DNA from 3 places in the Bacillus sp. XF8 genome. Region 2 is predicted to be linked to each of the others. Evidence: riboswitches for the same ligand, from Rfam matches in the RefSeq annotation. Region 2 holds a riboswitch; each other region holds the start of a gene.
What was found. A riboswitch is a leader RNA that binds a small molecule or an ion and turns the genes downstream of it on or off. The one in region 2 is predicted to bind S-adenosylmethionine.
Positions count from the first base shown of each region.

Region 1: linked by a shared signal. The riboswitch ahead of J4P91_RS21465 (methionine ABC transporter ATP-binding protein) and the one ahead of mtnK (S-methyl-5-thioribose kinase) in region 2 are both predicted to bind S-adenosylmethionine.
Region 3: linked by a shared signal. The riboswitch ahead of J4P91_RS20760 (methionine ABC transporter ATP-binding protein) and the one ahead of mtnK (S-methyl-5-thioribose kinase) in region 2 are both predicted to bind S-adenosylmethionine.

Region 1 is NZ_JAGDQK010000037.1:53,316-65,939, reverse strand. Features, by position in the region: gene pcrB (heptaprenylglyceryl phosphate synthase) at 1-162, shown strand, start outside; gene pcrA (DNA helicase PcrA) at 175-2,409, shown strand; gene ligA (NAD-dependent DNA ligase LigA) at 2,424-4,433, shown strand; gene J4P91_RS21485 (CamS family sex pheromone protein) at 4,450-5,643, shown strand; gene J4P91_RS21480 (TSUP family transporter) at 5,740-6,510, shown strand; gene pruA (L-glutamate gamma-semialdehyde dehydrogenase) at 6,668-8,215, shown strand; gene J4P91_RS21470 (cysteine hydrolase family protein) at 8,678-9,235, opposite strand; SAM riboswitch class I at 9,496-9,601, shown strand; gene J4P91_RS21465 (methionine ABC transporter ATP-binding protein) at 9,722-10,741, shown strand; gene J4P91_RS21460 (methionine ABC transporter permease) at 10,731-11,396, shown strand; gene J4P91_RS21455 (MetQ/NlpA family ABC transporter substrate-binding protein) at 11,417-12,256, shown strand; gene J4P91_RS21450 (HXXEE domain-containing protein) at 12,434-12,624, opposite strand, start outside.
Region 2 is NZ_JAGDQK010000004.1:66,238-72,734, reverse strand. Features, by position in the region: gene J4P91_RS04565 (pyridoxal phosphate-dependent aminotransferase) at 1-892, opposite strand, end outside; partial or broken gene J4P91_RS04560 (carbon-nitrogen family hydrolase) at 907-1,774, shown strand; SAM riboswitch class I at 1,848-1,989, shown strand; gene mtnK (S-methyl-5-thioribose kinase) at 2,080-3,261, shown strand; gene mtnA (S-methyl-5-thioribose-1-phosphate isomerase) at 3,258-4,313, shown strand; gene J4P91_RS04545 (YvrJ family protein) at 4,390-4,551, shown strand; gene J4P91_RS04540 (3-hydroxybutyrate dehydrogenase) at 4,605-5,381, opposite strand; gene J4P91_RS04535 (PadR family transcriptional regulator) at 5,547-5,879, shown strand; gene J4P91_RS04530 (DUF1129 domain-containing protein) at 5,879-6,497, shown strand, end outside.
Region 3 is NZ_JAGDQK010000035.1:80,670-93,293, reverse strand. Features, by position in the region: partial or broken gene J4P91_RS29770 (hypothetical protein) at 1-246, shown strand, start outside; gene J4P91_RS20815 (hypothetical protein) at 990-1,175, shown strand; gene J4P91_RS20810 (spore coat protein) at 1,189-1,437, shown strand; gene J4P91_RS20805 (L-lactate dehydrogenase) at 1,693-2,643, shown strand; gene J4P91_RS20800 (PTS sugar transporter subunit IIC) at 2,664-3,677, shown strand; gene J4P91_RS20795 (phosphatase PAP2 family protein) at 3,745-4,398, opposite strand; gene J4P91_RS20790 (hypothetical protein) at 4,541-5,074, shown strand; gene J4P91_RS20785 (arsenate reductase family protein) at 5,433-5,798, shown strand; gene gcvH (glycine cleavage system protein GcvH) at 5,840-6,223, shown strand; gene J4P91_RS20775 (toprim domain-containing protein) at 6,470-6,814, shown strand; gene J4P91_RS20770 (thioredoxin family protein) at 6,818-7,126, shown strand; gene J4P91_RS20765 (hypothetical protein) at 7,277-7,621, shown strand; SAM riboswitch class I at 7,747-7,856, shown strand; gene J4P91_RS20760 (methionine ABC transporter ATP-binding protein) at 8,328-9,353, shown strand; gene J4P91_RS20755 (methionine ABC transporter permease) at 9,346-10,011, shown strand; gene metQ (methionine ABC transporter substrate-binding lipoprotein MetQ) at 10,041-10,847, shown strand; gene metQ (methionine ABC transporter substrate-binding lipoprotein MetQ) at 10,950-11,756, shown strand; gene sufC (Fe-S cluster assembly ATPase SufC) at 11,992-12,624, shown strand, end outside.

The DNA.
Region 1 (12,624 bases), on a different contig from region 2:
GCAGAATTACAACAAGCACAGCTATATTACGGCGGCGGAATTTCAAGTGCGAAAGAGGCAAAAGAAATGGCGCAGTACGCTGATACAGTCGTTGTAGGAAATGTAATTTATGATGATATAAAAGCAGCGTTACAAACAGTAAAAGCTGTAAAAGGAGAGTAGGTGAAGGCACATATGAGTATAACTGATAAATTATTAAATGGTTTAAACCCAGAGCAGCAAAAGGCAGTGCAAACAACAAACGGACCACTTCTATTAATGGCGGGGGCAGGTAGTGGTAAGACGCGTGTGCTAACACATCGCATCGCATATTTACTTGGTGAAAAAGGTGTAGCACCGTGGAATGTATTAGCAATTACTTTTACAAATAAAGCAGCTCGTGAAATGCGTGAGCGTATCGATACGCTTGTTGGTCCGGAAGCAGAGGATATTTGGATTTCTACGTTCCACTCGATGTGTGTACGTATTTTACGACGTGATATCGACCGTATTGGGATTAATCGAAACTTTACGATTTTAGATGCAAGTGATCAACTTACTGTCGTTAAAAAAATCATGAAAGAGCGAAATATTGATCCGAAAAAATTTGATCCACGTTCTATTTTAGGTGGCATCAGTAATGCGAAAAATGAATTGTTATCAGCTGACAAATATGCAAAGCAAATTTCAATTGCTGATCCATTTGAGAAATTAACAAGTGATGTATATACAGAGTATCAAAAGCGTCTTCTGAAAAATAACTCATTAGACTTTGATGATTTAATTATGACCACGATTCAATTATTTGATCGTATTCCAGAAGTATTGGAATTCTATCAGCGTAAATTCCAGTATATTCATGTTGATGAGTATCAAGATACGAACAGAGCGCAATACATTCTTGTGAATAAATTAGCTGCTCGCTTTAAAAACCTTTGCGTTGTTGGTGATTCTGACCAATCAATTTATCGTTGGCGCGGGGCAGATATTTCTAACATTTTGTCATTTGAAAAAGACTATGAGAATGCACAGGTTATCTTGTTAGAACAAAATTACCGTTCATCACAAAATATTTTAAATGCAGCTAACGCTGTAATTGAAAATAATTCAAATCGTAAACCAAAAAAATTATGGACGGATAATCAAATTGGAAGTAAGATTTCGTATTACCGTGCTGCAACGGAGAAGGATGAAGCATATTTTGTTGCGAAAAAAATTCGCGACGAAATTCAAATGGGGAATCGAAAATATACAGACTTTGCGGTTCTGTATCGTACTAACGCGCAGTCTCGTATGGTCGAGGAGATTTTCTTAAAATCCAACATTCCATATAAAATTGTCGGCGGCATTAAGTTCTATGATCGTAAAGAGATTAAAGATATTTTGGCTTACTTACGTTTAATTGCAAATCCAGATGATGAGATTAGCTTCGCACGTATTATTAACATGCCGAAACGAGGGATCGGTGCCACGTCTATCGATAAAATCATTAACTACGGTGTGCAAAATGGTATTTCATTAACAGCTGTAATGGATGAGATTGAGCATGTTGGGGTAAGTGCAAAAATTACAAAAGCAGTAAAAGAATTTGCAAGTCAATTACACAACTGGGTAAACATGCAAGAATACCTATCTGTTACGGAATTGGTAGAAGAAGTTATTGAGAAAACAGGTTATCGCGATATGTTAAAGAATGAACGTTCTTTAGAAGCGGAAGGTCGTCTTGAAAACTTAGATGAGTTCTTATCTGTTACGCAAACATTTGAATCACAAAGTGAAGATAAGAGTCTTGTTGCTTTCTTAACAGATTTAGCGCTTGTTGCGGATATTGATCGTGTGGACGAAGATCCAACTGCGGGTGAGGAAGTTATTTTAATGACGATGCACTCGGCAAAAGGACTGGAATTCCCAGTTGTCTTTATTATTGGTTTAGAGGAAGGTGTCTTCCCGCATACTCGTTCTCTTATGGAAGAGGATGAAATGCAAGAAGAACGTCGCTTAGCCTATGTAGGTATCACTCGTGCGGAAGAAGAGTTATATTTATCGAATGCCCAAATGCGTACTCTATTTGGTAGAACAAATATGAATGCAGCATCTCGATTTATTTCAGAAATTCCGACGGAGTTACTAGAATCATTAAATGAAACAGCGCCAAAGCGTGAAACGTTTAGTGCAAAAGGAAGAACGGCTGGTGCGACGACAATGACAACACGTTCTCGCTCTGCATTTGTACGTCCAACTGTAAAAACGACAGGAGGAGAGCAAATTGGCTGGGCTGTAGGTGATAAAGCATCCCATCAAAAATGGGGAGTTGGTACAGTTGTAAGTGTGAAAGGTGAAGGTGATGCAAAAGAATTAGATATTGCATTCCCAAGCCCGATTGGTATTAAACGTTTATTAGCAAAATTTGCACCTGTAACGAAACAATAGAAAGGAGTAAGGATATGTCAAAAGAAGAGGCGAAGCAGCGTATAGAAGAACTTCGTGATATGTTGAATGCATTTAACTATCAATATCACGTATTAGACAATCCTTCTGTTTCTGATGCGGAATATGATCGCGATATGCAGGAGCTTATAAAATTAGAAGCAGAGAACCCAGAATTTGTAACAGAAGACTCTCCCACCGTTCGAGTTGGGGGAGCAGTGCTTGATATATTTGAAAAAGTAACGCACAAATCACCGATGTTAAGTTTAGGTAATGCCTTTAATGAAGGTGATTTACGTGATTTTGATCGCAGGGTGCGTCAAGGAATTGATGGTTCAAATGTAAGATATATATGTGAACTAAAAATTGACGGTCTTGCGGTTTCCCTTCATTATGAAAAAGGACGCTTCATTCAAGGGGCAACACGTGGTGATGGCGTAACTGGTGAAGATATTACGCAAAATTTAAAAACAATTAAAGCGATTCCTCTTCGTTTGAAAGAAGAAGTAACATTGGAAGCGCGCGGCGAGGCATATATGCCAAAGCGTTCATTTGTAAAATTAAATGAAGAGAAAGAACAAAATGGTGAAGCTGTTTTTGCTAATCCTCGTAATGCAGCAGCAGGATCACTTCGTCAGCTTGATCCAAAAGTTGCCGCAAAGCGTAATTTGTCAATGTTTGTGTATGGCCTTGCTGATGTGCAAGAAAAGATGATTGCATCCCATGGTGAGTCACTAGACTTCTTAGGCGAGCTTGGATTTAAAACGAACCCAAACCGCCGCACTTGTGAAACAATTGAAGACGTAATCGCTTATGTAGAAGAATGGCAGGAAAAGCGTCCAAATCTTGATTATGAAATCGATGGGATTGTAATTAAAGTAGATGATGTAGCCTTGCAAGAAAGTTTAGGAACAACAGCAAAGAGTCCACGCTGGGCAATTGCCTATAAGTTTCCGGCAGAAGAAGTTGTAACGAGATTAACAGGTATTGAACTGAGCGTGGGACGTACAGGTGTTGTGACACCGACTGCAGAACTAGAGCCAGTTCGAGTGGCAGGAACAATTGTCCGCCGTGCATCTCTACATAACGAGGATTTAATTCGTGAAAAAGATATTCGAATTGGCGACTACGTTGTTGTGAAAAAAGCTGGAGACATTATTCCAGAAGTAGTTAACGTTATTATCGATAAACGTACTGGTGAAGAAGAAGAGTATCGTATGCCAACCCATTGTCCGGCTTGTGACAGTGAACTTGTTCGTTTAGAAGAAGAGGTAGCTCTTCGTTGTATTAATCCAGCATGCCCAGCGCAAATTCGTGAAGGGCTGATTCATTTCGTCTCAAGAAATGCAATGAACATTGATGGACTCGGAGAGCGTGTTATTACACAACTCTTTGAAGCGGATTATATTCGGACATTTGCCGATTTATATCCATTAACGAAGGAACAATTGTTACAATTAGAGCGTTTTGGTGAGAAATCAGCCTCTAAATTAGTACAAGCAATTGAAACTTCTAAGGAAAATTCGTTAGAGCGTCTATTATTTGGACTGGGTATTCGTCATGTCGGTGCAAAAGCTGCTCGCACGTTAGCTGAGCATTTTGAAACGATGGACCACCTTGTAAAAGCAACAGAAGAAGAGTTAAAAAAGATTAATGAAATTGGCGAGAAAATGGCCCAATCGATCGTAACGTACTTTGATAATGACGACGTGTTAGAATTATTACAACAATTTAAACAGTACGGCGTTAACATGACTTACAAAGGCATAAAGCGTGCTGATTTACAAAATATTGCGTCTTACTTTGCTGGAAAAACAATCGTCTTAACAGGAAAACTAGAAGTTATGGGGCGTAGCGAAGCGAAGAAAAAGATTGAAGAGCTAGGTGGAAAAGTAACAGGTAGTGTAAGTAAGAGTACTGATTTAGTCGTTGCCGGTGAAGCGGCAGGATCAAAATTAGCACAAGCGAAGAAACATAATATTGAGGTTTGGAATGAAGAGAGGTTCTTACAAGAGCTGAATAAGTAAGAGGTGCAAACTTACCATGAAAAAAATAGCATTAGCGGTATTAAGCCTAGGTCTACTTGTAAGTGGATGTAGCACGAGTATAAAAAAAGAAGAAAAAGTTGTTGAGAAATCGGGCAACTCAAAAGAACAAGCGATTGTTCCGAAATATTCTATTTCTGATGAGTATTACAAAACAACGGTGCCATTTGAATCAGGTTCTGCACGTGGTTTAGCTGTACAACAGTTAAATAGCCGTCTGGATATAGATGAATTTGAAACAGGATTAATGCGCATTGCAAAAGAATCATTTAGTACGAAAGATTATTTGTTTCAAGGTGGTAAATATTTAGACAAAGACACAGCTCAAATGCTTGTAAAGAGAAAGCGCACAGATGCTGAGCAAAAAGAGTTAGAGGAGAAGCTTGGCAAAAAAGAAGCTGATAAAATTCCTAACATCGGATTGAATCCACCATTAGAAGGAGGATCAGAATCATTAGAGGTTCGAAACAAGAAAAGTAAAATCTATCTTTCTAATATTTTAGAGCATGATTATTATGCGCGCAAAGGTGATCAAGTTGAATTGGGTGGAGTTGTTGTTGGTCTAGCGATGAATTCAGTTCATTATTTTAATGAAGAACATGGGTATCCGCGTGAAGCTGATATTTCAGAAGACGACATGTTAAAAGAAGGTAAACGCATGGCGCAAGAGATTTTAACATTGATGCAACAGAAAAATCCTGACTTGAAAAATGTCCCAATTACGTTTGCAATTTATCGTCAAGGAGCAAAATCGGCACTCGTACCAGGGAAATTCGTATCGTACGTTCAAGTAGATAAAGGTAGCGATAAAATAGGGGATTGGAAAGCAATTAATGAAAAATATTACTTGTTTCCTTCTGAATCAGCAAAAACGGATGTGCGTGAAGATTACACAACTGTAGAAAACTTTAAAGCAAAATTGAGCGAGTATTTCAAAGGCGATTATACAGCTGTTGTAGGAACAGGATTCTATAAAGATGATCAATTAAAAGAAATGAAGGTTGAAATTCCTGTCCAATTTAATGGAAAAGCAGAAGTAATTGGATTCACGCAATACGTGGCGGGACTTGTTATGCAATACTTCCCGAACTATGTTAAAGTACAGGTGACAATTAAATCTGTTGAACGCCCAGAAGCGATTATTATTCGTGATGCGAAGCAGGATGAACCATTTGTGAAAATTTTAGATTAAGAATAAGAGCTGTTCCTATATGGAACGGCTTTTTTTATTCCGAAATTTTGTTATAATTTCTAATGTTGTGAACAAAAAGGGGTAAGGAGAAAAGACATGGATGAGTTAAGCTTACAGATTATCGTATTACTCGTTGCTTTTGGATTTTTGGCTTCATTTATTGATTCTGTTGTTGGAGGAGGGGGGCTCATTTCACTTCCGGCACTTATGTTTGTAGGATTGCCGCCAGCTTCGGCAATTGCAACAAATAAGTTAGCTTCGACGATGGGGTCGTTAACAAGTACAATTTATTTCATTCGTTCCAAAAAAGTTGACTTTCGTATAGTAGGAAAGTTAATCCCATTAACTATTATTGGAGCTATTGCAGGGGCTTTAGTTGTAAAATTTATTCCACCAGATATTTTACGTCCACTCGTACTGGTTATGTTGGTATTTATTGCAATTTATATTATTGTAAAAAAAGATTGGGGAAGTGTTTCCACCTATAAAAAGATGACAAAAGGAAAAGCATTAATGTTTTACTTCGTTATTTTAATTGTAGGATTTTATGATGGATTTTTTGGACCGGGGACAGGATCTTTTTTAATTTTTGCATTTTTATTAATTGGTTTGGATTTTATTCGAGCAGCTGCATCTGGAAAAGTTTTGAATTTCGTTAGTAACATTGTATCTTTAATTACATTTTTATTTTTAGATATTATTCATTTTGAATACGGTATTATTATGGGGTTATCTATGATTTTAGGAGCATATTTAGGATCGAAGTTTGCTGTGCAAAAAGGTGTTGGATATGTTCGTACCTTATTTTTATTAGTAACAATTCTATTAATTGGAAAAAATATTATGGAATATGCTCATATTATTTAGCTTCATACGTATGTATGAAGCTTTTCTTTTTTTTATTATATTTTAAAAATTAATTAATTTTTAAAATATAAGTCTAGGAATATTTGAATAAATCTAAATTATCGTGTAGAATAATGTTGTAAAATGTAAACGTTTTTCTAAGGGGAGGCTAAAAGGAATGGTAGTAGCATACAAACATGAGCCATTTACAGATTTTTCAGTAGAGGCTAACAAGTTAGCGTTTGAAGAAGGTTTAAAGACAGTAGAATCTTATCTTGGACAAGACTATCCATTAATTATCGGGGGAGAAAAGATCACTACAGACGAGAAAATCGTTTCTGTAAACCCTGCGAATAAAGAAGAAGTTGTGGGCAGTGTTTCAAAAGCAAGCCGTGAATTAGCTGAAAAAGCAATGCAAGTGGCGGATGAAACATTCCAAACTTGGAGAAAGTCAAAACCAGAAATGCGTGCAGACATTTTATTCCGCGCTGCCGCAATCGTTCGTCGTAGAAAACATGAGTTTTCTGCTATTCTTGTAAAAGAAGCAGGTAAACCATGGAATGAGGCTGATGCTGATACAGCAGAAGCAATCGATTTTATGGAATATTATGGTCGTCAAATGTTGAAGTTAAAAGACGGTATTCCAGTAGAAAGCCGTCCAATTGAATATAATCGTTTCTCTTACATTCCATTAGGAGTAGGTGTTATCATTTCTCCTTGGAATTTCCCATTCGCAATTATGGCAGGTATGACAACAGCTGCATTAGTTTCTGGTAACACAGTATTACTAAAACCAGCTAGTACAACACCTGTAGTAGCAGCGAAATTTATGGAAGTGTTAGAAGAAGCAGGCTTACCGGCAGGTGTTGTAAACTTCATCCCTGGTAGCGGATCTGAAGTTGGTGACTACTTAGTAGACCACCCTCGTACACGTTTCATTAGTTTCACTGGATCACGCGATGTAGGTATTCGTATTTACGAACGCGCAGCAAAAGTAAATCCAGGTCAAATTTGGTTAAAACGCGTTATCGCTGAAATGGGCGGTAAAGATACAATCGTTGTTGATAAAGAAGCAGATCTTGAATTAGCAGCAAAATCTATCGTTGCATCAGCATTCGGATTCTCAGGACAAAAATGTTCTGCTTGCTCTCGTGCAGTAATCCACGAAGATGTATACGATCACGTATTAAATCGTGCTGTTGAATTAACAAAAGAATTAACTGTAGGTAACCCAGCTGAAAAAGGAATGAACATGGGACCAGTTAATGACCAAGCTGCATTTGATAAAGTAATGAGCTATGTTGCAATCGGTAAAGAAGAGGGTAAAGTAGTAGCAGGTGGCGAAGGTGACGACTCTAAAGGCTGGTTCATCCAACCAACAATCGTTGCTGACGTTGCAGAAGATGCTCGCCTAATGAAAGAAGAAATCTTCGGGCCAGTAGTAGCATTCTGTAAAGCAAAAGACTTTGATCATGCACTTGCAATTGCAAACAACACAGAATACGGTTTAACAGGAGCAGTTGTTTCTAATAACCGTGAACATATCGAAAAAGCGCGTGAAGATTTCCACGTTGGTAACTTATACTTTAACCGTGGATGTACTGGTGCAATCGTAGGTTACCAACCATTCGGTGGCTTTAACATGTCTGGTACGGACTCTAAAGCGGGTGGACCTGACTATTTAGCACTTCACATGCAAGCAAAAACTACTTCTGAAACTCTGTAAGAAATAGATGAAAAAGCCTTCCTCTAATAGGGAAGGTTTTTTTATGTAAGAAAGATGTTGATTGGAAAATTGTTATTTTCTTTAAAATATGAAAAGAAACAAAACCATTAGAAAATTTAATTCATTCGTCATATTTTTCTGTATTAATTTTTTGAATTTCCTGTATAATACAATTTGAAAGAAAATCTATGGTTAGACAAAAGGACGCTACTTTCGGTTTTGCTCACTGAAAGTGGTGTTTTTTTATTTTAGTAACGTAACTTGTAACAAATTATGATGGAATGAAGTGTAGAAAATTAAGAAAAAACAGACGTCTATCGAATGATACGGAATAATAAAAGTTGGTACAGAGGAAAATAAGGTGAAAGTAAAAACAAGTTCGGGAGACTTCAAGTTATGGTAACCTGTGAATAACAGTATAAAAAATCATGTCTCCGTCTGTGAGAGACATGATTTTTTATTTCAGATCGAGTTTCTAAAACTTAAAAACTCTTCTGTACTCATGACATCTGCATATACGTCATTCAAACTTGCTAAAATTGTATTGTGAATATAAACAGCAGGAATAGTAGCATTTTTAAATAGGAGATCTTTTGTAGCACATGCATCGTGCACAATCGTACATTGAAGGCCTAAATCAAAAGCAGCTCTTGCTGTAGCATCAATACACATATGTGTCATCATTCCGCATATAATGACATGTTGAATTTCTAAGCGTTGCAATTGCTCTAGAAGGCTAGTTTCTCGAAAACTATTTGGATAGTGTTTGAGGATAACCGTTTCATCTTTTAATGGACGAACATTTTCATGGATGTGAACGCCTTCTGTGTTAGGGAGAAAAAAAGTAGCATTTTCTTTAGTAGATACATGTTGGATATGAAAAATAGGTTGATTCACTTCTCGAAAATGCTGAAGTAGTTGACTTGCATACTCGCTAGCTTCTACTGCGTTACGTAATTCCATCCTTCCATTTGGGAAATAATCATTTTGAATGTCAACGAGTAACAGGGCTGTTTTCATATCATCTATCGTCCTCCGTTTTTATTTCGTATTCATGTAATGTTATTCAATTAGTAGAGGATATTTTCCTTTCTGAAAGAGTGCGTGAAGAAGAATTTTACATAAGGTTAAAATTCATTCCTTTGTAATGAAAAAGTGTTCTGATTTTATTTGAAAATTTCAATAGAAAAATAATTAATATATTTTAGAATGTTTGTGTTGACTCTTACTTTTCAGAGTTTTATAATAAGAATTAATTAAATGACAATTAAATCGATACACTCTTATCCAGAGAGGTGGAGGGACTGGCCCTATGATACCTCAGCAACGGGTTTTTTTAATACCGTGCTAATTCCAGCAAGCTCTAATAGGCTTGGAAGATGAGAAGATGTGAATGAGTATATAAGTGCTCTTCTTCTTATTTTTATTATGGATAAGAAGAAGGGCGCTTTTTATTTTACCTCAAGGCTCTGCTTCAAGTTGTTACAGCATATAGGAGGGAAGAAAATGATTTCTTTTGAAAATGTAAGTAAAGTATATGAATCAGGTGGTCAAACAGTTCGCGCTGTTGAAGATGTAACCTTATCAGTTAAAAAAGGTGAGATATTTGGCATTATTGGTTTTAGTGGTGCTGGAAAAAGTACACTGTTACGTTTAGTGAATATGTTAGAACGACCGACAGCGGGAACGATTTCAATAGATGATAAAGATATTACTTCCTTATCAACGAAAGAGTTACGAAAGCTAAGACAAAGAATCGGAATGATTTTTCAAAGTTTTAATTTATTTAATTCGAGAACAGTGTTTGGGAATATTGCTTATCCATTGAAATTAGCGAAATTACCAAAGAATGAGATAAAAGAAAGAGTAAATGAGCTGCTGAAGTTTGTTGGATTAGAAGATAAAGCAAACTACTATCCAGAACAACTATCGGGTGGTCAGAAACAACGCGTAGGGATTGCGAGAGCACTTGCGACATCACCGGATATTCTCATTTGTGATGAAGCAACATCTGCATTGGATCCTGAAACAACAACAGAAATTTTAAACCTATTAAAGAAAGTAAACAGGGAATACAATTTAACAATTCTTCTGATTACACATGAAATGCAAGTTGTGAAAGAAATTTGTCACCGCGTAGCTGTTATGGAAAAAGGAAAAGTAATTGAAGAAGGAACGCTATTTGATGTTTTTACGAAGCCAAAAACAAAGACGACTCAAAATTTTGTTCGCTCTGTTGTTAACGACCACTTACCGGAAAGTGTACTTACGAAAATTCAAAATGGCGGACAGATTTACCGCTTAACATTTACAGGTGAAGAGACGGGGCAGCCATTATTATCGTATATTGCTAAAAACTATAATGTGGATATAAATGTACTCTATGGAAATATTATTGAACTGCAAGGCGTTTTATTTGGAAATCTTCTCGTAGAACTGCAAGGTGAACAGAAAGAAATTCAAAAAGCGCTGCAACATATAAGATTGCAGGTTGAGCTGAGGGAGGTTGAAGGTTATGCGAGTTGATTGGAGTGTATTTTGGCCACGCATTTTAGATGCAACAGGAGATACCCTCTTGATGGTAATTGTAACCCTTATATTTGCCACAATACTTGGTATACCCCTAGGTTTACTTTTATATGTGACAAGAAAAGGGAATTTCTTAGAAAACAAACTGGTTTTTTCTATTCTTAATATTTTCATTAATACGATTCGCCCGATCCCATTTATTATCTTTTTAGTAGCTTTAAGTCCTTTAACGCGTACTGTTATCGGAACAACAATCGGAACGGCAGCAGCAATCTTTCCAATGACGCTGGTTGCTTCAATTGGAATTGCAAGAATGGTAGAAACAAATCTTGTTTCTGTTCCAAAAGGAGTGATTGAAGCAGCGCAAGCGATGGGAGCATCACCACTAAGAATTGTTTTTGAAATTCTTGTTCCAGAAGCGTTAGCACCATTAATTTTAGGCGTTACGTTTATGACGGTTGGCTTAATCGAATTTTCAGCAGTTGCTGGTCTTGTCGGCGGCGGAGGTCTTGGTGATTTAGCAATGACATATGGTTATCAACGCTTTGATACATCGGTTATGTTCGTGACAGTTGTATTACTTATTATTCTTGTACAAATTGCACAAAACTTAGGAAACTATTTCGCTAAAGTATTCTTACATAGATCATAAAGGGAAGAGAGGGAAAGAAAATGAAAAAGATATTAGCATTTGCATTATCAGCGTTGGTTAGCGTATCGGTATTAAGCGGCTGTGGAGCTGATGCAAAAGAAAAAGTAGTTCGCGTCGGTGTAACAGGAACGGATGGAGACGCTTGGACTATTCTTCAGAAGAAAGCTGAAAAAGAAGGAATTAAAGTTAAACTTGTAGAGTTTTCGGATTATACAACACCAAATAAAGCATTAGCTGATGGGGATATCGAATTGAACTCATTCCAACATATTGCTTTTTTAGAGCAGTTTAAAAAGGAACATAAGTTAGATATTACAGCTGTTGGTACAACACAAATTGCACCAATGGGATTATTCTCTGAAAAATATAAAAAACCAAATGAGATTCCAGATGGTTCAGAAATTGCAATTCCCAATGATCCAACAAACCAAGCGCGTGCATTAAAACTCCTTGATGCAGCTGGATTATTGAAATTGAAAAAAGACTTTGGTCTATTTGGTGATCCAAGTGGTATTGCTGAAAATCCAAAAAAATTAAAAATTACTCCGGTAATTGCACAGCAAACACCACGTGTATTAAAAGACGTAGCAGCTTCTGTTATTAATAATGGTGTTGCAGGTCAAGCTGGTTTAAACCCAGCGAAGGATCCTATTTTCTTAGAGGATCCAAAAAATGAAAATGCGAAGCCTTATATTAATATCTTTGCGGCTCGTACGAAAGATAGAAATGATCCAACAATCAGAAAAGTGATTGAATTGTACCATTCAAAAGAAGTAGTAGAAGCAGTTAAGAAAGAAACAAAAGATGGTGCGATTTCAGTAGACCTTTCACTTGAAGAGTTAGAGAAAATCGTAAAATAATATCGGGTTTAACGAACTAACAGTAGGAACCCCTCCGCTGTTAGCTCGTTCAACATATAATCATACCTAACAGACGATACCCTAATTTTGTACCTTCCAATTCTGTATAATATAAAATCCAATGTCTGTTAGGTAGAGTGAAAGGGCCAGGAGTTTTCCTGGTCTTTTTTTATTGGATTAAGTAAAGAAACTAGCTGAAAATAAGGTAATCCAGATTATAACAGGACAGGAGAGTAAACTGCAAACAAGTGTAAGGACTAGTTTCTTTTTTTGAACTCTTATTCTTATTAAGGAAAATAAGTAGAATGAAAATAGTACAATCACAAATGCTGATATCGTCCCAGGATTGTAAGAGCGATAAACGAAAA
Region 2 (6,497 bases):
CAACCAATTCATTTACACAAGATTGTGAACTTAATAGTGCCTCGCGAGCCGCCTCTTGCACAGCACCAAAAATGCTTACATACATATGATCTTGTAGTAAATTGATCGTTTCAATTACACTTTCGTTACCGACAGCAAAGGCGATGCGCCAACCAGCCATATTAAATGTTTTTGATAGTGTATAAATTTCAATACCAACATCTTTGGCACCGTTTGCTTGTAAGAAGCTAGTTGGTTTGTTACCATCAAAGCCAATTGCTCCATAGGCAAAGTCGTGAACCACTAAAATATCGTTTTCATTTGCAAATGTAATTGTTTCTTCAAAGAACTCTTTTGATGCGACAGCACCAGTTGGATTGTTAGGATAATTTAAAAACATCAATTTTGCTTGTTTGGCAATAGAATCATTGATTTTATTGTAATCTGGTAAAAAATTATTTTCTGCTAACAATGGCATCGTCTCAAATTGTGCTTTTGCTAAAGCGACACCTGATAAATAGTCAGGATATCCTGGGTCAGGTACAAGAATTGTATCACCAGGGTTTGTAAAACAAAGCGGTAATTCAACCAGCCCTGCTTTACCACCAAATAAAATAGCAACTTCTGTTTTAGGGTTTACGTTGACTCCGTATTCACGTTCATAGAACGTCGCAACGGCTTTTTTTAAGCTTTCATGTCCGCGAAATGGCGGATATTTATGGTGAACTGCTTTTTCTGCTGCACGTTGTAAAGCTGTTACGATATGCGGCGGTGTTGGTTGATCTGGGTTGCCTTGTCCTAGATTGATAACATCGTGACCTGCTTCAACTACTTTGTTAACTTTTGCAACAAGTGAAGCGAAAAACTGTGTTGGTAATGATGTTACAATCTCGGAAGGTTGAAAATGTTTCATACTTTCCACCTCTTTTGAAAGTTGTTACAATTCTAGTGACAAATAATATAACCTTTCCAAGTTTTTGTAAAGAAAAAAATAATTGAAAATGGGGCGGATAAAATGAGAGTCGCATGTATTCAAATGGATATTGCTTTTGGTGATGTGAACACAAATATTGAAAATGCAAAGAAAAAAATAGGAGAAGCGATGCAAGGAAAGCCGGACGTTATCGTATTACCAGAACTTTGGACGACTGGTTATGACCTAGAAAGACTGCCGGAAATTGCAGACGGGGAGGGGATTCAAACAAAGCAGCTTCTTTCAGAATGGGCACAGCAATATGGTGTGAATATTGTTGGTGGTTCTATTGCGAAGCAAACAAAGCATGGTGTTACGAATACGATGTATACAGTGAATCGTGAGGGGAAACTGCAAAATGAGTATAGTAAAGTTCATTTATTCCAGTTGATGAATGAACATAACTATTTAATAGCAGGTGATGAAACAGGAGAATTTACATTGGATGGTGTGCAGTGCGGTGGTGTGATTTGTTACGATATTCGTTTTCCAGAATGGATGCGTGTTCATACTGTAAGAGGGGTAAATGTATTATTCGTTGTAGCAGAGTGGCCGCTTGTTCGCTTAGCTCATTGGCGTTTACTTCTTCAAGCGAGAGCGGTTGAAAATCAATGTTATGTGGTTGCATGTAATAGAGCAGGAGAGGATCCAAATAATGTGTTTGCTGGACACTCTCTTATTGTTGATCCATGGGGAGAAATTGTAGCAGAAGCAGGAGAAGAAGAATCGATTTTACATGGGAAGCTAAACTTAGAAAAAATTAAGGAAGTACGTAAGGGAATTCCTGTTTTTGCTGATCGACGTCCAGAATTGTATAAATAAAAATGTTGACAAGTGATTTTTATTCTTGTTATAGTCTGTAGCAGAAAGTTAAAAATTCAAATAAATTTTATAACTCTTATCAAGAGCAGGTGGAGGGATTTGGCCCGATGAAACCCAGCAACCGACCGTAATACCATTGTGAGATGGGGCGCTTATGCGCCAAAAAGGCACGGTGCTAATTCCAGCAGAAAGGATAGCTTTCTGACAGATAAGAGGGGAGAAGCTAAACTTCAAACCTCTTTCTTCATGGAAAGAGGTTTTTCTTATGATGAAAAACCTCTGAATTAAAAAAGGGGGATAAGAAAATGGGATATCGTTCATTAACAGAAGAAACAGCAGTTCAGTATGTAAAAGAGCATGGATATTTTGAGGAAAATGCAAAGGTAACTTGTTATGAAATAGGAGATGGAAATTTAAATTATGTATTCCAGCTTCATGATGGGGAACGCGGTATCATTGTAAAACAAGCTCTTCCATATGCAAAAGTCGTTGGAGAAAGCTGGCCACTTTCGTTAAGAAGAGCCACCATTGAAAGTCAAGCATTGCAAGTTTTTGCAAAATATGTCCCAGAATATGTTCCGAAAGTATATGGTCATGATGAAGAATTAGCTGTGACAGTAATGGAAGATTTATCAGCTCTTACAATTACTCGTAAAGGATTGATTGAAGGGGAAGACTATCCGCTTTTATCTAGGCATATTGGCCGCTTTTTAGCATACGTTCTTTTTTATACTTCAGATTTTGGTCTATTAGCAGAAGAGAAAAGGGTGTTAGATGGAAAGTTTGTCAATCCTGATCTTTGCAAAATTACAGAAGATCTTGTGTTTACAGATCCGTTTGGAAATTATGATACAAACGATTATGAGAAAGAATTGCAGCCTGTATTAGACGAACTTTGGTGTGATAAGAAATTGAAGTTACAGGTAGCGCAGTATAAATATAAATTTTTAACGAGAAAAGAAGCATTAATTCATGGAGATTTACATACAGGTAGTATTTTTTCATCATCTTCGGAAACGAAGGTAATTGATCCGGAATTTGCAACATATGGTCCATTAGGATTTGATCTAGGTCAATTCATAGCAAATCTATTATTAAATGCGTTATCAAGAGAAGAAGAGAAACGAAATATCTTATTCTATCATATTGAAAAAACATGGAATAGTTTCGTCGAAGTATTTACAAAGTTATGGTTACTAGAAGGCGTAGAAGCATATACGAAAGAGAAACAATGGTTAGCACTTGTACTGCAAAATATTTTTAGTGATGCAGTTGGTTTTACTGGTTGCGAGATCATTCGTCGAACAATTGGATTGGCACATGTGGCAGATCTAGATGGAATTAAGGATGAGAATCGAAGAATTCAAGCTAAAAAACATGCATTATATTTAGGGCGAGAATTATTGTTACATAAAACGATAAGTGCGGATATCCGCTTATTCCAAACATTATTTCAATATATTGTATCAGGGGAGGTAAAAGCATGAGTACGATAGTTGCCGTTCCGCGCTCCATAAGCTGGAAGGGAGATTCTATTGCGTTATTAAATCAAACGAGATTACCGCATGTTGTAGAATATAAAACATTAACAACTATTGAAGATGTGTGGAAAAGTATTGTGATGTTAGAAGTGCGCGGAGCACCTGCAATTGGTATTACGGCGGCTTTTGGTTTAGCACTTGCAGCAAAAAAATATAGTGTTACGAATATCACTGACTTTGAAAAAAATTTTAAAAGAGATTGTAATTATTTAGCAACCTCACGTCCGACAGCTGTTAATTTATTTTGGGCAATTGATCGTATGAGTATCGCTATTAAGAAAGCAACAACAATTAAAGAAGCAAGAAAAATACTAGAGGAAGAGGCGCTCAAAATTCAGCAGGAAGATGAAAATGTATGCCGTAGTATTGGGGAGCATGCTTTAACTAAGTTTAAAGATGGTGACCGTGTTTTGACGATTTGTAATGCTGGAAGTATAGCTACTGCCCGTTACGGAACAGCACTAGCCCCATTTTATATTGGAAAAGAGCGTGGGCTGAATTTACACGCTTATGCATGTGAAACAAGACCTGTTTTGCAAGGAGCACGTCTTACTGCATGGGAATTGCAACAAGCTGGTATTGATGTAACGCTCATTACAGACAATATGGCAGCCCAAGCGATTCGAACAAAAAATATTGCTGCTATCATTGTAGGAGCAGATCGAATTGTTGCAAATGGTGATACAGCAAATAAAATAGGAACTTTAAATTTAGCTATACTAGCAAAATATTTTCATATTCCTTTCTATGTTGCGGCTCCGCTTTCTACATTTGATATTACGAAGAAAACAGGAGCTGAAATTGTGATTGAAGAACGCGATGAAGCTGAAGTTACAAAGGTTTTTGGGAAACGAATTGCTCCAGAGGGCGTTGGTGTATATAATCCTGCATTTGATGTAACTCCTTATAGTCTTATTACTGGAATTATTACTGAAAAGGGAATTTTACAAGGGGATTATGCTGTAGAGATTGCTTCATTATTTGAAAAAACAAGCTAATGTGTAGTAGCTTGTTTTTTTACTGCCCGATTTCCTTTCTTTTGCTTATTTATTTAAAAGAAAGGAGGGGAAATAGATGGAGGAATGGATATCTATGATCGGTAATGTTGGGTTTCCAATTGTTGTAACGCTATATTTATTGCATCGTATTGAAAGTAAATTAGATGGTGTAATTGTTGCGATAGAGAAATTACCACAACAGATGACAAGATATGAAGCTCCGCATGAAACGAAGTGAAGAAAAAGGCTTATGCGCCCTAGGGCATAAGCCTTTTTCATAATTAAGAACAGCTACTGTGCTGTATAGCCTCCATCAATGACAACAGCCTGACCAGTTATTCCTTTTGTTTTTTCACTTGCTAAAAATAAAGCATAGTCAGCAATTTCCTCTACAGCTAGCAATCGTTTTTGTGGTACGAGTGGATAAATAACATCTTCTAATACACGCTCTAGTGGAACATTTCTTGTTGTTGCTAAATCTTGGAGTTGGTTTCGAACAAGCGGTGTATCAACATAGCCGGGGCAGAGCGCATTTACTGTAATCCCATGTGTAGCTCCCTCTAAAGCGGCAACCTTTGTTAAACCAATTACACCATGTTTCGCACTATTATAGGCAGCTTTTCCAGCGAAGCCGACGAGTCCATTAATAGAGGCAACATTAATAATGCGTCCATACTTTTGCTTTTTCATAATTGGAAAAGCATGTTTTATTGCGATAAAAGGTGCAATTTGCATAATTTTAATAAGAAGTTCAAACTTATCGGTTGGGAATTCTTCAATTGGCGAGACGTGTTGCATACCAGCATTATTTATTAATACATCAAGTGAGCCGAATTTTGTAACAGTTTCAGAAATAGCTTCGGATATTTCTTGCTCAGATGTAACATCACATCTTAGTCCTATTGCTTCATATCCTTTCCTGCATAATTGTTCAGCCGCTTCCTTCGCACGATCTTCAAGGCGATCACTAATCACCACTTTTGCTCCTTCTTTCGCAAAAGCATTTCCCATTTCATAACCTATTCCACTTGCAGCACCTGTTAAAAAGACGACACGATTTGAAAGCATGATGAGAGCACTCCCTTATATATAAGATTTGTCTTATTGCTCTATTTAGAGGGAATGCAATGAAAATCCTGCAAAGATTTGGAAAAGATATATCGGACTATTTTGTAAAGTAAGATACTTACGCTTATCTATCTTGTAAAACAAGGTAGAGGGAGGATTCGGATTATGTCGAAAAGTCAAATGCTGAAAGGGATTTTAGAAGGGTGTCTCCTTGGCATCATTTCTGAAGGCGAAATATATGGCTATGAAATGAGTGAAAAGCTAGCCAAGTATGGTTTCACAATGGCAAGTGAAGGAAGTATTTATCCGTTATTAATACGGATGCAAAAGGAAGGATTAATAACAAGTACAATGAAGGAATCTCCATCTGGTCCAAAGCGAAAATATTATACATTAACAGAAAAAGGTGAAGATGCACTAGATGAGTTTATGGATCGCTGGGAAGCGATGCAAAGTAGTGTAGAGCGTCTGTTGAAAGGGAAGGGGAGACGAAGATAATGCTATCTACTGAAGCAAGAAGTTTCTTATTGAATATGAGAGTGTTTTTAACAGCAAAGGGTATAAAAGAAAGTGATGCTGAGAGTTTTTTAGAGGACGCTGAACTACATTTAATGGAAGGCGAGAATGAAGGGAAAAGCGTGCAAGATATTTTTGGAAGCTCACCGAAAGAATATGCAAATGAACTTGTTAAAGTAATGGAAAAAGATCGAAGAGAGAGCTGGAAACAAATCGGATATACAGTGATGAATATTGTTTCGTTTTGGATTATTGCCTCTATTTTAATTGTAAATGATAACGGGCAATTACAGATTTCATTCGTTCAATGTATTGGGTATGGTATGGCATTAATGATTGTACTTGTAGCACCTAATATAGCTTTTCGGAAAATGGCCTTTCGGATAGGGTTTATAAAACAATGGTTTATTCAAGTTTTATTGATGGTAATTCCAATGTTTTTATTAGGGGCAGTAATTATACTCGATATGATGTATCCTACACGGATGATTGGATTAACTCAGTTGCAAGGCTATATGATAGCTGGCGTAATTTTCATAGTAACAGTAATTACAAATGTGCATTTTGAAGGGTGGTTTAAAGTTTTATATTTAGTCGTTC
Region 3 (12,624 bases), on a different contig from region 2:
AAAGAATCTTTTAACCTGAAAAAGGGAGAAGAACTTACTGTATTCGTATATAATTCAGGATTTCCTATTTCTTACACGGTGTATGATGCAGACAATCAAGTAATTGGTACATATAATGCTAATTCACCGTATGGTCGTGTCTTTAAAGCACAAAAAGATGGGGAGATTTCGGTTCAATTTCAGGCAGGAGTGAATTCTTCATATGTAAAGAAAATGAGCTTTACGTCTAAATTTACACTTTCTAAATACACTACTGATGTAGCAAATACAAAAAAAGTAGAGAGCGTATTAGACGAAGGAACAAGTGTATTTGAAGCCGAGATTATTGAAGTTGGTAAGGATTATGTAGTAGTAAAATCTGAGGCATTAAACTCTGGGCGTTCTGAAGTGGATACAGGAACAATCTATTTTCAGGCAACAAAAGTTCCGGATGTAAAAGTAGGAGATCAAGTTAGAGTGAAGGGGATGTTTATAGGACATGAATGGTCAAATAGTTCTGTTGATGCTTCTATTGAAAAGTTAAATACAGAAGATGTTTGGGTATGGTCCTAAATTTTAATTTTGCTTAAAATTTATATAAATCGTAAAAAGCTTATTCCTTAAAAAGGATAAGCTTTTTTGTTATATGAGGGTATATAAATTGTAGGTTATATGTCCAATTAATACCGGAATGATTGAGTTAGTTTTCTTATAGAGCAAACCATCAATTATAGCTAATTAATTGTAAAAAGAAAGCAGTCTTTTTGTTAGTAATAAAAAAGATTGCTTTCTTTTTCTATTACTATAATTTAATTATTTAAAACTTCTTATAAAATAACTCGCATCATACCATGTTTTTGCAACACTCATAGCTAAAATTATAGATACATAAAAAAGAACTCCTGAAATTTCATTTCAACATTTTCATGTAGAGAGCATTTTTACTGTATACATTCCAAAAACAAATAAATACTAAATGATGAATGACCAAAGAAAGGAAGGTTTTTATTATGCCAAACTTAACAGAGCTTGAGCTTGAAAATTTACGTCATCTTATTGGGGGGCATGCGACAGTTGCGAATAAACTAGATCAGTATGCGCAGCAGTGTACAGATCCTCAATTGAAACAAATGCTACAACAAGATGCACAAGCTGCAAGAAATACAAAACAACAATTAATGTCCTTTTTAGGCTAGGAGGGTATCGGATATGAATGAAAAAGATATGGTTAACGATTATTTATCGGAATTAAATGCTAGTTTGACTAGCTATGCGAATTACATAGCAGAGTCGAATAACGAACAGTTACATCAAACGCTGATTCACATTCGTAATCAGGATGAAATGAGACAACGTAATGTATACAAATATGCATTGCAAAAAGGATATTATAAACCAGCGGCTCCTGCAAATCCATCGGTTGTTCAGCAAACGAAAGGTCAATTAAGCGCACAGTAATAAATAAAAAAGCGAGTGAATCTCGGATGATGATTCACTCGCTTTTTTGTGCATTTGTATATGTCAATAAATATGTATGAAATATTTTTCCAGTTGTAACAAATATGACGAAAACAGAGTAGAGTGTTTCACAAAATATACATAAACTTTGCTCAATGTTTCACGAAGTATCCATGGTTTCTATGGTGAGAATCTCTATAATGAAGAGTATAAAGAACAAATAAAACATTACATGATTACATAGGAGAGATTCTTATGAATAAAAACACAAGAAAAATCGCAATTATTGGTACTGGATTAGTAGGATCAAGCTGTGCGTATTCAATTGTGAATCAAGGTATCTGCGAAGAGTTGGCATTAATTGATATAAATCATGAGCGTGCAGTTGGAGAAGCGATGGATTTATCGCACTGCATTAACTTTACAAATACAAGAACAAAAGTATATGCAGGCGATTATGAAGACTGTAAAGATATGGACATTGTAATTATTACAGCAGGTCCAGCTCCAAAACCAGGACAAAGTCGTTTGGATACTTTAGGAGCAAGCGCGAAGATTATGGAAAGTGTTGTAGAAGGTGTAATGGAAAGTGGATTTGATGGCATCTTCTTACTTGCATCAAACCCAGTTGATATTATTACTTATCAAGTTTGGAAGTTATCTGGATTGCCACGAAATCGCGTGATTGGTACTGGAACATCATTAGATTCTTCTCGATTAAGAACTATTTTATCTGAAATGCTAGAAGTTGATCCTCGTAGCGTTGACGGTTATTCATTAGGTGAGCATGGTGATTCACAAATGGTAGCTTGGTCTCATGTTACAGTCGGCGGGAAACCAATCTTGCAAATTTTAGAAGAGCAAAAGGAACGTTTCGGTGAAATTGATTTAGATGACATTGTAGAAAAAACCGCAAAAGCTGGTTGGGAAATTTATAAACGTAAAGGGACTACTTATTACGGTATTGGTAACTCACTTGCTTATATTGCACGTTCTATCTTTAATGATGATCATCGTGTAATAGCTGTTTCAGCAATTTTAGATGGTGAATATGGTGAGTATGATATTTGTACAGGTGTACCAGTAATTATTACAAGAGATGGCGTGAAAGAAGTTGTAGAACTAAACTTAACAGAAAATGAAGAAAGCCGATTTGCAAAATCGAATGATATTTTACGTGACTACATGAAAACAATCGGTTACTAAAATAGGAGAAGGTGAAACAGATGAAGGAATATATAATGTCTCGTGTCTTTAAAGGTTCTGCCGGAATTGCACAAGGTATTTTCGTATCCCTTGGAATTGGTTTGCTTATCGAAAATATAGGAAGAATTGTTGATATTCCGATGTTAATTACGATCGGAGTCGTCGCGAAATCACTTATGGCACCAGCAATTGGAGCAGGAATTGCTTTTATGCTTGGAGCAAACGGACTTGTCATTTTCTCAGCGATGGTTGCCGGGGCGATTGGAGCAGGATCCATTTCGATTACTGAAGCTGGTCTAATCATTAAAACTGGTGAACCGATTGGTGCGTTATTAACAGCAACTTTAGCAGTTTATATTGGTAAACGATTAAGCGGAAAAACTGCTTTAGATATGATGCTCGTTCCATTTGCAGCAATATTAGGTTCTGGTATAGTCGGTATTTGGTTATCTCAAAATATTAGTCCTGTCTTAAATGCAGTTGGCGCATTTATTAAAGATAGTTCAGCTGGTAGCCCATTCATTGCATCTATCGTACTTGCGGTTGTTTGGGGACTATTACTTATCTCTCCAGCGTCATCAGCAGCTTTAGCAATTGCACTTAGCCTAGATGGTGTTGCAGGAGGTGCGGCACTTGCAGGATGCGTCGCTCAATTTATCGGATTCTCTGTTATCTCTGCGAAAGAAAACAATTTAGGTGGTATTTTAGCACAGGCACTTTGTACTCCGAAAGTACAATTGCCGAACATTACTAAAAATCCAATGATTCTCATCCCAACTGTCGTTGCCAGCGCCATTGTGGGTCCTGTATCTGCACTGATCTTCCAACTAGAAGCAGGTAAAGAAATTGCGGGTCTTGGATTAAGTTCTCTTATTGCACCAATTAATTTAATTTCCAGCCAAGGATTCGGCGTTGTGCCAGCGATGGTTATCACTTATATCGTAATCCCAGTAGCTGTTTCATATATTCTTTACATGGCATTACGAAAAGCAGGCCGTATTCATTCTGGTGATATGACTGTGCCACAATCTTAAGTCACAACCCCCAATCTCCTTTATATAGATAAAAGCAGACTGAAGAAGCCACAGTCTGCTTTTTTAGTCACATTTTATAAGTTTGTCTTACTGGAATTGTAACAGTTTCTTTTTTATTTACTAGTAATAATTGTACGCCGAAGTATAGTGTGCTAGCGACTGCCATACCTGAAACGGCATCTAAGAAAGCGTGCTGCTTTGTAAACAGTGTCGATAAAATAATAAGTGTTCCAAAGAAAGTAAGAATGAAATATTCTAATTTGTGCTGTTCTCTTCGTTTATAAGCCGCTAACATAATCACAAATGTTGTTAGGACGTGGATGCTAGGGAAACAGTTTACAGGCTGATCAATACTATAAATATAGCGCACTAAGTCGGAGAACACGTCTGTGCCTACAACTGTAGGTCTAGGGACCGTTGTTTGCCAAAAGTAATAAATTGAAAAACAAGCAAGTTTTCCGAGGATAACGCTGCTTAATGTTACATAGTACTGTTTGCGATCTTTAAAGCAGTAGTAAATGAGTGCACCGTATAAGTATGGAAACCAAAGTAAATAAGGAATAATAAATGCCTTCACAAATGGAATCCAATCATCAATCATAGTCGTTACATCGACGGCATGAACGCCAGATTTATTCAGTACATCGTAAAGGGGGCTTACGAGTACGAGTAGAAGTATATAACTTAATGGAAGAAAAGATGAAAGTTTATATTTTTTCATGAGTATCACCTATGTTTTAGTAATGTAAGTAAATCCAATTGATTATAATATAGAAAATCAAAATGGGCTATTGATTTTACTTACATTTTCTTGAATTAACCTTACATTTTTGTCACTTGACTTTGAAAATGGAGGGATAGGGATGAAGCGTTCACTAAGTTTTTGTTTTCTTATATTGTTATGCCTCGTGGGAGCTGGGTGTGAAAAGAATAAGGTTGTGCCATCTGCTTTAGAGTATAGCGGGAGAGCACTAGTAATTGGAGTTGTCGGCGAAGCACCAAAGGATACGTTTAGAAATATAAAGTTTGTACAGGTGAAATTAGATGAAATGAAGGAGAAATCTGATAAAGTCGACGGATTTCTGGTTATGAAAGAACATTTTGAAGAGGCATCAAAAGAAAAATATACAGATCTATTTTTAGGGTTAAAAAAGCCAGTGTTTTTTATCGGTTTAAAGGATAGACCATATTTAATTTTTACTAAAAAAGATTTAGATTATAATAATACACCGAGAGATGAAGAAATGATGTATACACAAGGTTTTGTAAATATGGGTAGCAGTGAAGGGCAATTTTGGGGCACTGGTTTATACAATGATACGATTTCAGAGCAAAGTATTCATAATATGTATGTATACGTGTTTCAAACGATTGCGGATTATTTGAGTAGACAGTGAGGAGCCTATAGCTTAGGCTTCTCATTGTTTATTTTTGTGTTAAATAAACGTTTGTTTAAGATGTATGTTCGATGTGAATGAATGCATATTTTAAGGGGTGTTTAGGTCATTATTAAATCAAATAAACGTTTGTTTAATATATATGTTCGGTCTAAATTATACGTAATGAATGAAGAGGAGGACTTTTATATTTATTTTTTTATATGAAATCTTCTTAAATACCGGAAAAATAAGAAAAATTTGCAGGATTAAAGAAAGTTGTCACGAAATAAGTTAAAGTTTGGAGAAGAATCGTTTGAAATAATAAAATGTTTTCTATATGATAAAGGTAAAGGTTAGTAAAAAAGTAGGTGAATTTATGACAGTAACATTTTATTCATACCCAAAGTGTGGTACATGTCAAAAAGCAAAGAAATGGTTTGAGGCAAACGATGTAGCATATGAGATGATTCATATTGTTGAAAATCCACCGTCAAAAGAAGATTTACGTAATTTACATGCAAAAAGTGAATTGCCATTAAAAAAATTCTTTAATACAAGTGGAATGCGTTACCGCGAGCTTGGCTTAAAAGATAAGTTAAAGGATGCAAGTGAAGACGAAATGTTTGAGCTTTTAGCATCTGATGGCATGTTAATCAAACGTCCGATCGTAACAGATGGCACGAATGTAACACTTGGTTTTAACGAAGAGCAATTTGAAAGTGTGTGGAAAAAGTACCAATAAGGTATTTTTACATAATTAATACATTCACTGGAGGTACAGTCATGAGCATTCCAAATCATTTACGTTACTCTGAAGAACACGAATGGGTAAAAACTGAAGGCAACCAAGTTGTTATCGGTATTACTCATTTTGCACAAAGTGAGTTAGGCGATATCGTATTCGTTGAACTTCCTGAAGTAGGTGCAACAATTGAAGCTGACGAGCCATTCGGAAGCGTAGAATCTGTTAAAACAGTTTCTGAATTATACGCACCTGTAAGCGGTAAAGTTGTAGCAGTAAACGAAGACTTAAGCGACCAACCAGAACTTGTTAACGATTCTCCGTACGAAGGTGCATGGATGGTTAAAGTTGAACTTTCTGATGCAAGTGAAGTTGAAAAGTTATTATCTGCAGAACAATACGCAGAAATGACAAACCAAGACTAATTCTAGTCGACAAAAAGGACAGCCTGTGTGCTGTCCTTTTTATTTTGTATTACATGAACGAAAGAGCGGCTCGCTTTTCTTTGTCTAGCTCCGCCTCCACGTCAGAAGCTCCATCCCCCTCACATTCTGAGCGAGCCGTTTCCGCATTTCTTCACAAAAATAAACAGGAAACAACATGAAAATATCGAATATACTATATACTAAGGTAAGGCTGTTTCATAGTATATGGTGATCGGGTGATGACATATGGTCTATGTAGAGAAAGTCATTATTGTCGAAGGAAAATCAGATAGAAGAAAGATTGAATCTATTATTCGCGAACCAGTGGAAATTGTTTGTACAAATGGTACAATTGGTTTGTCGAAAATGGATGAACTCATTGATCAGTTTTTTGATAAAGAAGTATATGTACTAGTGGATGCTGATGCTGCAGGTGAAAAGCTCCGAAAACAATTTCGGAAAGAATTCCCGCAAGCTGAGCATATTTACATTGATCGTTCGTATCGCGAAGTGGCAACTGCTCCTTCTAATCATTTAGCGAACGTATTATGGGGAGCTGACATTGACGTTTATACAGAATATTTACGGTAAGGAATGATAGAAGTGATTGACTGGACAGGTGCTGAAGCTACAGCTCTAATAGCAGACCAAGAAAAAACAGTGTTATATGTATATACACCGATGTGCGGAACATGCCAGTTAGCGAAGAAGATGTTAACAGTGGTAGAAGCTACTATATCTGATTTGGAAATAGGCATGCTAGATTTAAACTATGCGCCGCATTTAGCGCGAGAGTATGAGGTAGAAAGTGTCCCTTGTTTACTCGTGTTTGAGCGGGGAACACTTATGAAAAAAATATATGCATTTCATTCGGTTGAATATTTATATACAGAATTACAGTAGGCGGCAAAGTTTTTGCCGCCTCGACATATTTCTTGGGAAATATGTCGAGGGATAGAAGTGATACGTTATTTGTCGAGAGAAAGTAACAGGATTGCTGTTTGGTAGGATGGAATGGTATTAGTAGAAAGTGAAATGAAGGATGTGACTAGAATGGGATTATATTCGTTGCTTCAATCATTTGTAACGTATGCCAATAACCAATATCATCTAGAACCGCTTCTTCGGCAAGGAGAAAAAACGATTAATTTTCGTTTTGGAGATGAGTGTTGCTCACTTCAAATTTCAAGAGAGTATATACAACTTTTGAAGAGTGCGAAGGGAACAGAGCAAATTGTTTGCTTTCGAGAGGAAGATTTACGTCGATTAGTTACTGGAAATATTCGGTTGCAAACACTATTGCACAGCGGGCGTGTTCAATATAATGGAACGTATCGTACGATGTTATTATTAGAATCCGTATTTCATATATGTAAACCAATGCAAGTAGGCGCTTAATATTCTGAAGTTTTGTTTTTTGAGAATTTTTTTGTTGACATAGTGGATGTATGTTGATACAATTCAATTCATAAAATATAGACAATTTAATAGATTTTAAATCAGACGAAAATTCAATCTGATTTCTCTTATCAAGAGAGGTGGAGGGACTGTGCCCTGTGAAGCCCGGCAACCGTCAACATTTATGTTGAAATGGTGCCAATTCCTGCAAAGCGATTGCTTTGAAAGATGAGAGGAAGGGATAATGTTGATATACGCATATAAACCTTTCTGCTCATACAAAAAGCAGAAAGGTTTTTTTATTGTTTGAATGAGGAGGACATTCAAATAATAAAAAGAATCGTTAAATAATTTAGCCCGGCGGCAAGATTTTTGCGTCCTGCATGAAAAGATAAAAAGAATTTGTAGGAGCAGAGCTAAACGAGCCGCTTACGCTTTTTAAGAAATCCAGTTTCAGCAGCTAGAATGTTCGGTGGCTTCGCTTCTTCCTGCGAGGTAAAAAGCGCCTCTACGTCAGAAGCTCCATCCCCCTCACATTCTGAACGAGCTGCTTACGCTTTTTAAGAAATCCAGCTTCAGCGGCTAGAACAGTCGGTCGTTTCACCCCTTCCTGCGAGGCAAAAAGCGCCTCTGCGTCAGGGGTTCCAACGCCCTCTTGTTCTAAACAAGCCGCTTACGCTTTTTAAACAAAAAAGGGGTGAACACCATGATCCTATTGGAGAACGTAAAGAAAATATATAAATCAAAAAACGGTGATGTGACTGCTGTAGATGACGCCAATTTAAAAATAGAAAAAGGTGAGATCTTTGGTGTTATCGGATATAGCGGCGCTGGTAAAAGTTCTTTAATCAGATTGTTTAATCAATTAGAGAAACCAACTTCCGGACAGATTACGATAGCTAATCGTGTTATTTCAGCAATTACTGGGAATGAGCTTCGAAAGGCAAGACAAGAAATCGGAATGATTTTTCAGCACTTTAACTTACTTTGGTCACGAACTGTACGTGAAAATATCGCTTTCCCACTTGAGATTGCAGGGGTTGATAAAGTACAGCGAAGCAAGCGCGTGGATGAGTTAATCCGCCTTGTTGGATTAGAAGGAAGAGGCGATGCATATCCATCACAGTTAAGCGGTGGACAAAAGCAGCGCGTTGGGATTGCGAGAGCATTAGCGAATGATCCAAAAGTACTTTTGTGTGATGAAGCAACATCGGCACTGGATCCAGAAACGACAGATCAAATTTTAGATTTACTATTAGATATTAATAAACGCCTTGATTTAACAATCGTATTGATTACACATGAAATGCATGTCATTCAAAAAATCTGTAATCGCGTTGCGGTAATGGAAAAAGGGAAAATCGTAGAAAGTGGTCCTGTACTAGATGTATTCCGCAATCCAAAGCAGGAGATTACAAAACGATTTGTACAACAGTTAACGGATTCTGAAGATACAAATGAAGCGATTGAGAGTTTATTGGAAAAATATCCAGATGGAAAAGTTATTCGTTTGCAGTTTATTGGTGATTCCGTAGAGCGTCCAGTGCTTCAAAGATTAATGAGGCGAGAGGATATTGAAGTGAGTGTACTTCAAGGGAATATCGCACAAACGAACAATGGGTCTTATGGAAATTTAATTGTTCACTTAAATGGTGAAGAAGCAGCAATCCAGCAAGCAATAGCAGGAATTAATCAGGAGCAAGTAGAGCTGGAGGTGATTGCACATGGATAAATTATTATCAAACGTTGATTGGAGTAAAATGCTAGAAGCGACAGGTGAAACATTATATATGACGGCAATCGCAGCACTTGCCACATTTGTATTCGGTCTTATTTTAGGACTATTACTCTTTATGACATCTAAAGATAACTTGTGGGAAAACAAAGCGATTCACACAGTGATTGGAGCATTTGTAAATATCTTTCGTTCCATTCCATTTATCATTTTAATTATTTTATTAATTCCATTTACGAAAATTCTTCTTGGAACAATTCTTGGGGCAAGCGCAGCACTACCAGCTTTAATTATTGGAGCAGCACCATTTTATGCAAGGATGGTTGAAATTGCACTTCGCGAGATTGATAAAGGGGTAATTGAAGCTTCAAAAGCAATGGGGGCAAAAACGAGCACGATTATTTGGAAAGTATTGATTCCGGAATCCTTACCAGCACTGGTATCTGGTATTACTGTAACGACAATCGCTCTTGTTGGTTATACAGCAATGGCTGGTGTTGTCGGTGCTGGAGGGCTTGGCACACTTGCTTATTTAGAAGGATTCCAGCGCGGAAATAACGATGTGACAATTGTTGCAACAATTTGTGTATTACTCGTTGTCTTCTTGCTTCAATGGATCGGTGATTTTGTTACAACTCGAATTGACAAACGGTAAATTTATTAAAAGGGAAGGGTGTTTACAGCATGAAAAAATTATTACTTTCAGCACTTATTACAACATCAATTTTTGGTTTAGCTGCTTGTGGAGGAAAAAGTGAAGATAAGCTTGTTGTCGGTGCTTCTAACGTACCACACGCTGAGATTTTAGAGAAGGCAAAACCGTTACTTGAGAAAAAAGGTATAGAATTAGAAATTAAGCCATTCCAAGATTACGTACTGCCGAATAAATCATTAGCGGATAAAGATTTAGACGCAAACTATTTCCAGCATATTCCGTATTTAGAAAAAGAGATTAAAGACAAAGGATATAAATTTGAAATAGCGGGTAAAATTCATTTAGAGCCAATTGGTGTATATTCTCAAAAGTATAAAAGCTTAAAAGAGCTTCCAGACGGAGCCACAATCATCATGAGTAACTCTGTTGCTGACCATGGACGTGGGTTAGCAATCTTGCAAAAAGAGGGCGTTTTAAAAATTAAAGATGGTGTAGACCCAGTAAAAGCAACTCCAAAAGATATTGCGGAAAATCCGAAAAACTTGAAGTTCAAAACAGATATCGAGCCTGGTTTATTGCCACAAGTGTATAACAACAAAGAAGGCGATGCTGTTTTAATTAACTCAAACTATGCAATTGATGCAAAATTGGACCCAGCGAAAGATGCAATTGCGATCGAAGGAAACGATTCTCCATATGCAAACGTAGTTGCAGTTCGTAAAGGCGATAAAGATAAAAAAGAAATTAAAGCACTTGTAGAAGTATTACATTCCAAAGAAATTGAAGACTTCATTAACAAGGAATATAAAGGCGCAGTTGTTCCTGTAAAAGAATAATAGGTATAAAAAGGGCTGGTAAATGCCAGCTCTTATTTTGTACCTAATAAAATCAATATACGATAAATGTTCTAAAAATTACAAAAATAAGGGTGACATCTGATGAAGAAAATTATATTATCCATTTTTATAGCAATCTTTGTATTTGCATTAGCTGCTTGCGGCGGGAAAGATGAAAATACACTTGTTGTCGGAGCTTCGAATGTACCACATGCTGTTATTTTAGAAAAAGCGCAGCCTATATTAGAGAAAAAAGGCATTAAATTAGAAATTAAAACATTCCAAGACTATGTGTTACCAAATAAAGCGTTAGCAGATAAAGAAATTGATGCAAACTATTTTCAACATATCCCTTATTTAGACAAGGAGATTGAGGAAAAGGGGTATAAAATTGTAAATGCAGGAAAAATTCATTTAGAGCCTATGGGAATCTATTCTAAGAAATATAAAAGTTTAAAAGACCTTCCAAATGACGGAACAGTAATTATGAGTAATAACGTGGCGGAACGCGGTCGTATGCTTGCATTATTGCAAAAAGGTGGCGTCATTAAACTGAAAGATGGTGTAGATGTCGTTAAAGCGACAGTCAAAGATATTGTGGAGAACCCAAAAAACTTGAAGTTTAAAACAGATGTTGAGCCAGGGCTTTCGCCAAAGTTATACGAAAATAATGAAGGTGATGCATTATTTATTAATTCAAACTATGCGATTGATGCAAAATTAAATCCGAAAAAAGATGCAATTGCAATTGAAGGATCAGATTCTCCGTATGCAAATATTATTGCCGTTCGTAAAGGTGATGAAAAGAAAAAAGAAATTAAGGAATTAGTAGAAGTGTTACATTCAAAAGAAATTCAAGATTTTATTAATAAAGAGTATAAGGGAGCAGTACTTCCGGTAAGTGAGTAGGCATGAAAGGGCTAGGAAATTTCCAGCCCTTTTTCCTTTATATATATAAGAAGAAAGGTGTATCATAATAGGATGTGAGGGAAATACTTATATACATTTGTGAAAAAATTGTTACATTTTCTCAGCGTTTGCGATATCATTTTATTTGATATAAAATTAGAATGAGAATAAAATGAGAATGTGAATGTTTTAGGAATTTTTAAAATGTATATAGAGGATTAATGGAGGTATTGAGATGGCTGGTTCTACATTAACGGTTAAAGACTTACATGTATCAATCGATGGTAAAGAAATCTTAAAAGGTGTAAACCTTGAAGTAAAAGGTGGAGAAATCCACGCAATTATGGGACCTAACGGAACAGGTAAATCAACTTTATCTTCTGCAATTATGGGTCACCCAAAATATGAAGTAACAGAAGGAAGCATCATCATCGACGGTGAAGATGTACTAGAAATGGAAGTAGATGAGCGCGCACAAGCGGGTCTATTCCTAGCAATGCAATATCCAAGTGAAATTAGCGGAGTAACAAACGCTGACTTCTTACGTTCTGCAATTAATGCACGTCGTGAAGAAGGCGATGAAATTTCTCTTATGAAATTTATCCGCAAATTAGATAAAAATATGGAATTCCTAGAAATGGATCCAGAAATGGCACAACGTTACTTAAACGAAGGTTTCTCTGGCGGTGAGAAAAAACGTAACGAAATTCTTCAATTAATGATGATTGAGCCAAAAATTGCAATCTTAGATGAGATCGACTCTGGTCTTGATATCGATGCATTAAAAGTTGTATCTAAAGGTATTAACGAAATGCGCGGTGAAGAGTTTGGTTGCCTAATGATTACGCATTACCAACGTTTATTAAAC